DNA from 3 places in the Nonomuraea sp. NPDC049480 genome. Region 1 is predicted to be linked to each of the others. Evidence: predicted binding sites of a transcription regulator. Region 1 holds the regulator's gene; each other region holds the start of a gene.
The links. Region 1 encodes HrcA, which represses chaperone genes, less so after heat shock. Its sites were predicted from a motif close to TTGGCACTCTCNNNNNGAGAGTGCCAA; they were not measured.

Region 1 (3,274 bases):
TCTCCGGGCGGGCCGCCACCGGGTCCGACCTCGCCCTCGCCGGCGAGCTGGATGTGGGTGCCGTCCTCGACGCCCGCCGGGATGCGGACCTTGATCGTACGGCGGGTCCGCACGCGGCCGTCGCCGGAGCACTCCTGGCAGGGGTGGCGGATGATGGTGCCGAACCCACCGCACTGCGGGCACGGCCGCGAGGTCATGACCTGGCCCAGGAAAGAGCGGGTGACCTGGGAGATCTCGCCGCGCCCGTTGCACATGTCGCACGTGTCGGGGTGCGTGCCCGCCGCCGCCCCGGCGCCGTGGCAGACGTCGCAGAGCACGGCCGTGTCGACGACCAGCTCACGGGTGGTGCCGAACGCCGTCTCCCGCAGGTCCAGCTCGACCCGGATGGTGGCGTTGCGGCCACGGCGGGCGCGCGAGCGCGGACCACGGGCGCCCGCGGCGGTGCCGAAGAAGGCGTCCATGATGTCGCTGAACGGGAAGCCCGCCCCGAAACCTCCGGCGCCCGCGCCGGCTCCCGCGCCGGCGAAGGGATCGCCGCCCAGGTCGTACATCTGGCGCTTGCTCGGGTCCGACAGCACCTCGTAGGCCTGCGTGATCTCCTTGAACCGCTCCTGGGTCTCAGGGTCCGGATTCACGTCGGGGTGCAGCTCGCGGGCGAGGCGGCGGTACGCCTTCTTGATCTCGTCCTGACTGGCGTCACGCCGCACCCCGAGGGTGGCGTAGTAGTCGCTGTTTGCCACTTATCGACCTCTTATGATGCAGCCAGGATCTGGCTGACGTAGCGAGCGACCGCGCGTACGGCGCCCATCGTCACGGGATAGTCCATCCTGGTGGGCCCCAGCACACCGAGCCTGGCCAGTTGGTTGTCGCCAGAACCGTATCCGGTCGCGACGACGGATGTGCCCCGCAGGTAAGGGTTTTCCGAACCGATGCGCACGGTGAGCGCGGACGGGGTGTCTGAAGTAGTTTCGCCGAGCAACCGCATGAGCACGACCTGCTCCTCCAGCGCCTCCAGGACGTCGCGCAGGCCGGTGGAGAAGCCGGCGCCGGCGAGATTGGCCGCGCCGGCGAACACGATCTTCTCGTCGTGCCGCTCGACCAGCGTCTCGAGCAGCACCGACAGAATCGTGGCCGCGGCGGGCCGGTCTTCGGCGGGCAGGCGCTCCGGCAGGTCGGCGACCAGCTCGGGCACGGTGCTCAGGCCGCAGCCGTCGAGGCCGGTGTTGAGCACCGCGCGCAGGTGCGCGATGCGGGTCTCGTCGACCACCTCGGGCAGCTCGATCACGCGCTGCTCCACGCGGCCGGTGTTGGTGATGAGCACGAGCATGACCCGGCGGTCGTGCAGCGGCACCAGCTCGACGTGCCTGACGGTCGAACGCGTGAGCGTCGGGTATTGCACGACCGCCACCTGCCTGGTCAGCTGCGCGAGCAGCCGGACCGTGCGGGTGACCACGTCGTCGAGGTCGACGGCGCCGGCCAGGAACGTCTCGATCGCCCTGCGCTCGGCCCCCGAGAGGGGTTTGACCTGCGAGAGCCGGTCGACGAACAGGCGGTATCCCTTGTCCGTCGGCACGCGCCCCGCGCTGGTGTGGGGCTGGGTGATGTAGCCCTCCTCCTCCAGCGCGGCCATGTCGTTCCTGATCGTCGCCGGGGAGACCTTCAGGTTGTGGCGCTCGGCCAGCGCCTTGGAGCCCACCGGTTCGTTGGTGGACACGTAATCTTCGACAATGGCGCGGAGCACCGCCAATTTCCGATCGTCGAGCACGTGCTCACCTCCTGCCTCCTGCCTTACGGGGAACGCGGTGTCTAGCACTCTGTGTTCCCGAGTGCCAAGTGTACGGCTCTCACCCACAAGGTGCGATAACACCGGCTCCCATCCTGTTGCTAGCGCCTTACAAGCGACAGGCTTCACACTTGCGGACATGTCGGACGCTTCACAGCCCTCGCCGTACGGCCCGCCACCCGGACAGGGCCCCTACCACGGCCAACCACAGCCTCCTCAGCCCGGCTACGGTCCGCAACCCGGTTCCCAGCCCGGCTATGGCACACAGCCCGGCTCCCAGCCGGGTTACGGTACGCAACCCGGCTCCCAGCCCGGCTACGGTCCGCAACCCGGCTCCCAGCCCGGCCACGGCGCGCCGCCGCCGTACGGCCCGCCACAGTCCTATGGCCCACCACCTCAGTACGGACAATACGGCCAACCGCCTCAGTTCCCCCCAAGGATCGATTCCAAAGCCATAAAACCTAGTCTGTGGTGGATCGCGCTCGCCTGGGGTGTGGCCGTGGTGTGCGGGATCGCCGGCGTCGTCATCTTCGTCGGCGGGTTGGTCAACAGCGTGTCCGAGCTGGCCCCCAAGAAGACGTTCGCGCCGGGCGAGAGCATCACGTTGACCGTCGACCCGGCGGACAAGCCTGCCGTGTACATCGCCAACGACACACCGGTCACCTACGAGTGCCAGATCTCCGGCGGCTCCGGCCAGGCCAAGCTGGCCAAGACCGCGGGCTCCCAGACCCTCACGGTCGGCAGCGTGGTGTGGGAGCAGATCCTCGTGATCAACGTGCCGGCCAAGGGCGCCTACCAGCTGACCTGCACCAACCAGGAGACGGCCACCGTGCGGTACGGCGTGGGCAAGCCCCTGACCTCCGCCGCGGGCGGGCTCGTCGGCGGGACGGCCGCGCTGTTCCTGATCCCCGGCGCCGGGCTCCTCGTCGGGATCGCCGGCACCGTCGTCATCCTGATGCGCCGTGGCTCCGCCAGGAAGCGCCTTGCGGTCGGCGGGTGATTTGCTACGGTCCCCGTGTGTACGAGGGCGATGTGCTGGCGGGTAATTGGCGGCGGCCGGGCAAGGGCAAGATTCCGAAGGTGCCCGCCGAGCCGGGCCTCGTCGTGGAGGACGCCGACAGCGGCTTCTGCGGGGCGGTGGTGGCCTGCGACAAGGAGGCCGTCACGCTCGAGGACCGGTTCGGCAAGCGGCGGCTGTTCCCGCTGGCGCCGGCCGCGTTCCTGCTGGAGGGCGGGCCCGTGACCCTGGTTCGCCCCACGGCCGCCCCGGCGGGGCCCAGGCGCAGCGCGTCGGGCTCCATCGCCGTGGAAGGGCTGCGGGCGAGAGTGGCCAGGGAGAGCCGGATCTACGTGGAGGGCGTGCACGACGCCGCCCTCGTGGAGAAGATCTGGGGCCATGACCTGCGGGTCGAGGGGGTCGTGGTCGAATACCTGGAGGGCGTGGACGATCTGCCGGCCATCGTCGCCGAGTTCGGGCCCGAACCGGGGCGA
Region 2 (3,274 bases), on a different contig from region 1:
TCGCGCTCGCGCACTTCCCGCAGCAGCCACTCCATGCCCTCGAGGCGCTGGCGGATCTCGTCGAGCACGGCTCCCTGCGTGCGCTGCTCATACACGTGGTCCTGTGCGGCGCGGTTGAGGATCTCCCGCATCCTCTCGGAGACGGGGGAATGGCCTCCTGGGTGAAGAAGGGTCGTGTGGTTGGAATTGTCCACCGAAAGGCTCCTTCGCTCGCCGACGGTCTGCCGCGCAGCGGTGGGATAGGTCCGGTTTGCAGATGAAAGGGCGAGAACACGGGTAACCGCATTAGGGGGAGAACTCCCGCCCGCCCACCTTAGCCTTTCGATCAAGGTCCGTCAGGGGCGAATTGAAAGATCGCGGTTAACGAAAGAATGACCGATTTCCTCGTTCAGGCAGGTGGGGTGGTGTTACAGATGAGGGCATACGGTTTATCCATAATTCGGGTCAAGATGATTACTGCTGACTTTTCCCCATTAAGGCGCAAGTCTGACCGGAGGCGTTCGATGTCGACGGCGGACGCTCGCTTCTTGATGGTGACATTTCCGATTTGCCGCTCGCGGAGCGCCGCGCGTAGTTTCTTCAGCGAGAATGTCATGAGGTCGTCGACCTCGTATCTGGCGGCCCACGGCGTGTCCACCGGCTCGTCGCCCGCGATGTAGGCGACGCGCGGATCCAGCAGGCGGCCGCCGACCAGCTCGGCCACCTCGCCCACCAGGTGCGCGCGGATCGCGGCGCCGTCGGGTTCGTAGACGTACCGCCCCATCGCGCCGACCGCGGCCCGGGCTCCGGTGGCGGCGAGGGTGTGGCCGCCGGGCAGCAGCGTGGCGCGGCGGGCCGGCCGGTCCCCGGTCCAGAGGGTGGCCTCCTTGACCTCGCCCTTGTACGAGACCCACTCCGCTTCGGCCTTCTCCGGGATGAACTCGTACGGGATGCCGGGCGCGACCTTGACGCAGGCCCGCCCGGCCCTGGAGACCAGGTCGAGCACCACGGGCCAGGGCGGCGAGTAGGCCAGCGGGTCGAACGTCCTGCCCCTGCTCGTCCGCCGCGCCGGGTCGGCGAACAGCACGTCGTAGTCCTCCGGCCGGACGGCGGCCGCGTCCCCCACGGCCACCGTCACCCTGCCCGCCAGCCCGAGCGCCTCGGCGTTGGCCCTGGCGACGGCGACGGTCAGCGGGTCGATGTCCACGGCCGTCACGGTGCAGCCGGCGCGGGCCAGCGCCAGGAAGTCGCCGCCGATGCCGCAGCAGGCATCCACGACCACGGCTCCTGCCAGGCGGCGGGCGCGGTGCTCGGCGACCTCCTTCCTCGTGGACTGCTCCAGGCCGTGGGGCGTGAAGTACATCCGCGCGGCGTCCTCGCCGAACTTGGCCCTGGCGCGTTCCCGCAGAGCGGCCTGGGTCAGGGCGGCCGAGGTGAGGGCGGTGTCGTAGGTCTTGCGCAGCTTGGTGGCGGCGGCGACCGGATCGGCGCCGGTCAGCTCCCCGGCCTCGGCGAGCGCCCGCCGGCCGCGAGGGGTCAGCAGCTCGTTGAAGGCATCGAGGTCCACACCACCCGACGCTACCGCGCCCACCCCCCGCGAACTCCCCACCCCGCCGCGCCCTCCCTGCCCTGCTGCCGTGTCGCCGTCGTTCACGTGGAAGACTCGGGCGAACTGAGCGCAACCGTGGTCGAGAAGGGCGAGTCCACCATCTATCACGCTGTGAGCGAAAAGGCCGTGCCCGTCACCGCCGTCGCCGAGGCCGCGGCCGGCCCGGCCAGGCCCGCGTCCGGCGCCCCACCGGCCCGGCATTCTCGCCGCCGGCCCGTACGCGGACAACGCGTTATCGCTCTGAGCAGACGCGTTCGTGTTGACTGTCAAGCCCCTCTTGCATATGTTTCCTGTTGGCACTCTCACCTTGAGAGTGCCAACGTGCGACGAGGCAGGTCTGACACCCGCGACGGCAGGCCCAGCTGGTCGCCTCTTCTAGATCATTCAAATCTGAAGGGGAGGTCCGATCGTGACGACCGCCACTAAGGTTCCCGTTAAGCCGCTCGGCGACCGCATTGTGGTCCAGCCGCTTGAGGCAGAGCAGACCACCGCTTCTGGCCTGGTCATCCCAGACACCGCCAAGGAGAAGCCGCAAGAGGGCAAGGTCCTCGCGGTGGGCCCCGGCAACTGGGATGAGGACGGCGACAAGCGGATTCCGCTCGACGTCTCGGAGGGCGACATCGTCCTCTACAGCAAGTACGGCGGTACCGAGGTCAAGTACGGCGGCGAGGAGTACCTCGTGCTCTCCGCCCGCGACGTTCTCGCGATCATCGAGAAGTAAGCCGGATGTGTCGGGCCCCGGGCGCTCTAGAGGGCGGCCGGGGCTTTCGACGCAAGGAGAGGACTTTCAGCAATGGCGAAGATCCTGGAGTTCGACGAGGGTGCCCGCCGCGCGCTGGAGCGCGGCGTCAACGCCCTCGCGGACGCAGTGAAGGTGACGCTCGGCCCGCGTGGCCGCAACGTCGTCATCGACAAGAAGTTCGGTGCGCCGACGATCACGAACGATGGCGTGACCATCGCTCGTGAGATCGAGCTGGAGGAGCGCTACGAGAACCTCGGCGCCCAGCTCGCCAAGGAAGTGGCGACCAAGACCAACGACATCGCGGGTGACGGCACCACCACCGCGACCGTCCTGGCCCAGGCCATGGTCCGTGAGGGCCTGCGCAACGTGGCCGCCGGCGCCTCGCCCCTGTCGCTCAAGCGCGGCATCGACAAGGCCGCCAAGGACGTCAGCGACAGGCTGCTCGCCACCGCCCGCCCGGTCGAGGACAAGAAGGAGATCGCGAATGTCGCTACGATCTCCGCTCAGGACGCGCAGATCGGCGACCTGATCGCCGAGGCGTTCGACAAGGTGGGCAAGGACGGTGTCCTCACCGTCGAAGAGTCCAACGCCATGGGCATGGAGCTCGAGTTCACCGAGGGCATGCAGTTCGACAAGGGCTACCTGTCGGCCTACATGGTGACCGACCCCGAGCGTATGGAGTCGGTCCTCGAGGACGCCTACATCCTGCTCACCCAGGGCAAGATCTCCTCCATCGCGGACTTCCTGCCGCTGCTGGAGAAGATCGCCCAGACCAAGAAGCCGCTGCTCGTGGTCGCCGAGGACGTCGAGGGCGAGGCCCTGGCCGTCCTGGTCACCAACAAGATCCGCGGCACGTTCACCTCCGTCGCCGTCAAGGCCCCCGGCTTCGGCGACCGCCGCAAGGCGATGCTGCAGGACATGGCCATCCTCACCGGTGGCCAGGT
Region 3 (3,274 bases), on a different contig from region 1:
CGCCGCCCAGCTCGAGCTTGTCGAAGGCCTTGGCGCCGGCCTGCAGCAGCGCCACGCCACCGCCGGGGACGATGCCCTCCTCGACGGCCGCCTTGGCGTTGCGGACGGCGTCCTCGATGCGGTGCTTGCGCTCCTTGAGCTCGACCTCGGTGGCCGCGCCGGCCTTGATGACGGCCACGCCGCCGGCCAGCTTGGCGAGGCGCTCCTGGAGCTTCTCACGGTCGTAGTCGGAGTCGGTGCGCTCGATCTCGGCGCGGATCTCGTTGACCCGGCCGGAGATCTGCTCGGCGTCACCGGCGCCGTCGACGATCGTGGTCTCGTCCTTGGTGACGACGACCTTGCGGGCCCGGCCCAGCAGGTCGAGGGTGGCGCTCTCGAGCTTGAGACCGACCTCCTCGGCGATGACGGCGCCACCGGTCAGGATGGCGATGTCGTTGAGCATGGCCTTGCGGCGGTCGCCGAAGCCCGGGGCCTTGACGGCGACCGACCTGAAGACTCCCTTCATCTTGTTCACGATCAGGGTGGCCAGGGCCTCGCCCTCGACGTCCTCAGCGATGACCAGCAGCGGCCTGCCGGACTGCACGACCTTGTCGAGCAGGGGGAGCACGTCCCGGTTGGCGGACACCTTGCCGCTCACGATCAGGACGTGCGGGTCGTCCAGGACCGCTTCGAGCCGGTCGGAGTCGGTGATGAAGAGCGGGGCGATGTAGCCCTTGTCGAAGCGCATGCCCTCGGTGAGTTCCAGCTCCAGGCCGAAGGTGTTGCTCTCCTCGACGGTGATGACGCCTTCCTTGCCGACCTTGTCCATCGCCTCGGCGATGAGCGAGCCGATCTCGGGGTCGGCGGCGGAGATGGAGGCGGTGGAGGCGATCTGCTCCTTGGTCTCCACATCCTTGGCCAGCTTGGAGAGCTCCTCGCTGACGCGCTCGACGGCGGCCTCGATGCCCTTCTTCAGGGCCATCGGGTTGGCGCCGGCGGCTACGTTGCGCAGGCCCTCGCGTACCAGCGCCTGGGCGAGCACGGTGGCGGTGGTGGTGCCGTCACCCGCGACGTCGTCCGTCTTCTTGGCGACTTCCTTGACCAGCTCAGCGCCGATCTTCTCCCACGGGTCCTCGAGCTCGATCTCCTTGGCGATGGAGACGCCGTCGTTGGTGATCGTGGGAGCGCCCCACTTCTTCTCCAGCACGACGTTGCGGCCCTTGGGGCCCAGGGTCACCTTGACGGCGTCGGCGAGTTGGTTCATACCGCGCTCGAGACCGCGCCGGGCGTCCTCGTCGAACGCGATCATTTTCGAAGTCATGTCTGCTCCTAGTCTCGATGGGGGTGTCCGGGACGGCGCCCGCGACGGACGGTCCGCCGGCAGGTGAACGACCTGTCGGCAGACCTCGCCGCCCCGGCGCACGCCAGATGGTTGGCACTCTCCAAGGGCCAGTGCCAGGCGTCTCGTCGCACTCTACCCACAACTTGCGTGGCACGCACATAGTACGCGGCACGCAACATCGGGTAGAGTCGGCCCATGAACGACGACGCCATGGATCTCCGGGCGCGCAACAAGCAGGCCACCCGCGAGGCGATCAGCCACGCCGCACTGCGCCTGGCCATCGAGCAGGGCCCCAACGGGCTGGCCCTGGTGCGCGTCCATGACATCGCCACGGCCGCGGGAGTATCACCGCGCACCTACAACAACTACTTCTCCAGCAGGGAGGAGGCGATCTGTTCCTTCCAGGCCGACCAGTCCAGGCGCGCGGGGCAGGCGCTGCGCTCCCGGCCCGCCGGGGAGCCGCTGGCCCAGGCCGTCATCGCGGCCGTGATCGAGCTCTACACCAATCCCGAGCCCGACAGGGCCGGCCTGCGCATGATCATGTCGACGCCCGAGCTGGAGGGCGAGGCCCTGAAGGCGTTCTCCATGGCGGAGGGCCCGCTCGCCGAGGCGATCGCGGCGCGCACCGGCACCGACCCGGTACGCGACCTGTTCCCCACCGTCACGGCCGCCGCGGTCGCCGGCGCCATCCGCGTGGCAGGACGACACTGGCTCGAACGCGGCAACACCGCATCCTTCGCCACCATCCTGCGCCGCGCCCTGTCCTGCGTCCTTCCTGCCGCGCCGTCCGAAGGACCGCAGGACCAGTGACCAGCCCGCGCAGGCCCGGCGTCCGAGATATCGGCCTCCGGGTGCTTGACGGGATCCCGTCCCACGATGTCGCCCCACGGGGGCCGCCGCGCCATGCAGGCCGAGCCCGCGTCATGACGGATCGCGGTCACCGGCTGTCGTGTCCCACGCGGACTGCTTCGATGTCGTCGGCATGCTCCAGATCCAGTTCATCAACGGCCGCGTCGCCTCCAGCAGGGCCTGCACGGGCGCGGCACGGTTGTCCTGGTCCGCGAGCCGATCGGCTTTTGAGACGGCCGCCGCGCTCGTGTCCGGAGGATCCGACGATGACGCGGACCCAGACCATGCCGTGCACATCAGGCGGGACGGCTTCGAGTTTCCTAGCCACCGTTCCTGGCGCCGCGGTGCCAGGACAGCACCTGCCGCTCGACGCCCAGGAACGCCGCGTTGAGCGCGATGCCGAGCAGTCCGAGCAGCACGATCCCGGCCCACATGGCGGGGATGTCGAACTGGCTCTGCGCCTCCAGCATGCGGTGGCCGATGCCCTCGCTGCTGCCGACCAGCTCCGAGATCACCATCATGATCAGCGCCAGCGACACGCTCAGCCGCAGCCCGGCGAAGATCTTCGGGGACGCGGCGGGCAGCACGATCCTGGTCAGCCGCTGCCAGGCGCCGAGCCGGTAAACGGCGCCGGTCTCGATGTACTGGCGGTCCACGTGGCGGGCGCCGTCCATGGAGTTGATCAGCACCGGCCAGATGACGCCGTACACGATCGACGCCAGCTCCATCGGCGTGCCGATCTTGAACAGCACCAGGAAAACCGGCAGCAGCGTCGACGGCGGCACCGAGCGGCCGAAGTGCAGGAGCGGCTCGGCCAGCGCCGACAGCCGGCCCGAGCGGCCCAGCGCGACGCCGATCACCACACCGGCCGCGCACGCCATCGCCCAGCCCGCGAACAGCCTGGCCAGGCTCGGCAGCAGGTCGGCGACCGCCTCGTCGGTCAGGAACGCCCGCGACAGCGGGCCGGAGAACCACATCTCGTGCAGCCTGGCCACGATCCGCGACGGCGGCGGGAAGTACGCGGCCTGCGCCGAGCGTGTGGCCAGTTCCCAGGCGACGAACGCGACCGGCAGCAGCCAATACCAGACCAGCCGCCTCATACCG

Region 2: a site for HrcA is predicted at 1,882-1,908, ahead of groES (co-chaperone GroES). Genes of this name have one in related genera too.
Region 3: a site for HrcA is predicted at 1,412-1,438, ahead of groL (chaperonin GroEL). Genes of this name have one in related genera too.

What each region holds. Positions count from the first base shown of each region.
Region 1 covers NZ_JBITMD010000027.1:127,482-130,755, reverse strand. The annotation lists gene dnaJ (molecular chaperone DnaJ) at 1-740, opposite strand, end outside; gene hrcA (heat-inducible transcriptional repressor HrcA) at 752-1,765, opposite strand; gene ACIBX3_RS48875 (hypothetical protein) at 1,935-2,192, opposite strand; gene ACIBX3_RS48870 (hypothetical protein) at 2,283-2,783, shown strand; gene ACIBX3_RS48865 (DUF3097 domain-containing protein) at 2,801-3,274, shown strand, end outside.
Region 2 covers NZ_JBITMD010000001.1:1,104,285-1,107,558, reverse strand. The annotation lists gene ACIBX3_RS05170 (hypothetical protein) at 1-194, opposite strand, end outside; gene ACIBX3_RS05165 (methyltransferase domain-containing protein) at 389-1,546, opposite strand; gene groES (co-chaperone GroES) at 1,995-2,309, shown strand; gene groL (chaperonin GroEL) at 2,382-3,274, shown strand, end outside.
Region 3 covers NZ_JBITMD010000018.1:140,448-143,721, reverse strand. The annotation lists gene groL (chaperonin GroEL) at 1-1,300, opposite strand, end outside; gene ACIBX3_RS40005 (TetR/AcrR family transcriptional regulator) at 1,517-2,131, shown strand; gene ACIBX3_RS40000 (ABC transporter permease) at 2,491-3,270, opposite strand; gene ACIBX3_RS39995 (ABC transporter permease) at 3,267-3,274, opposite strand, start outside.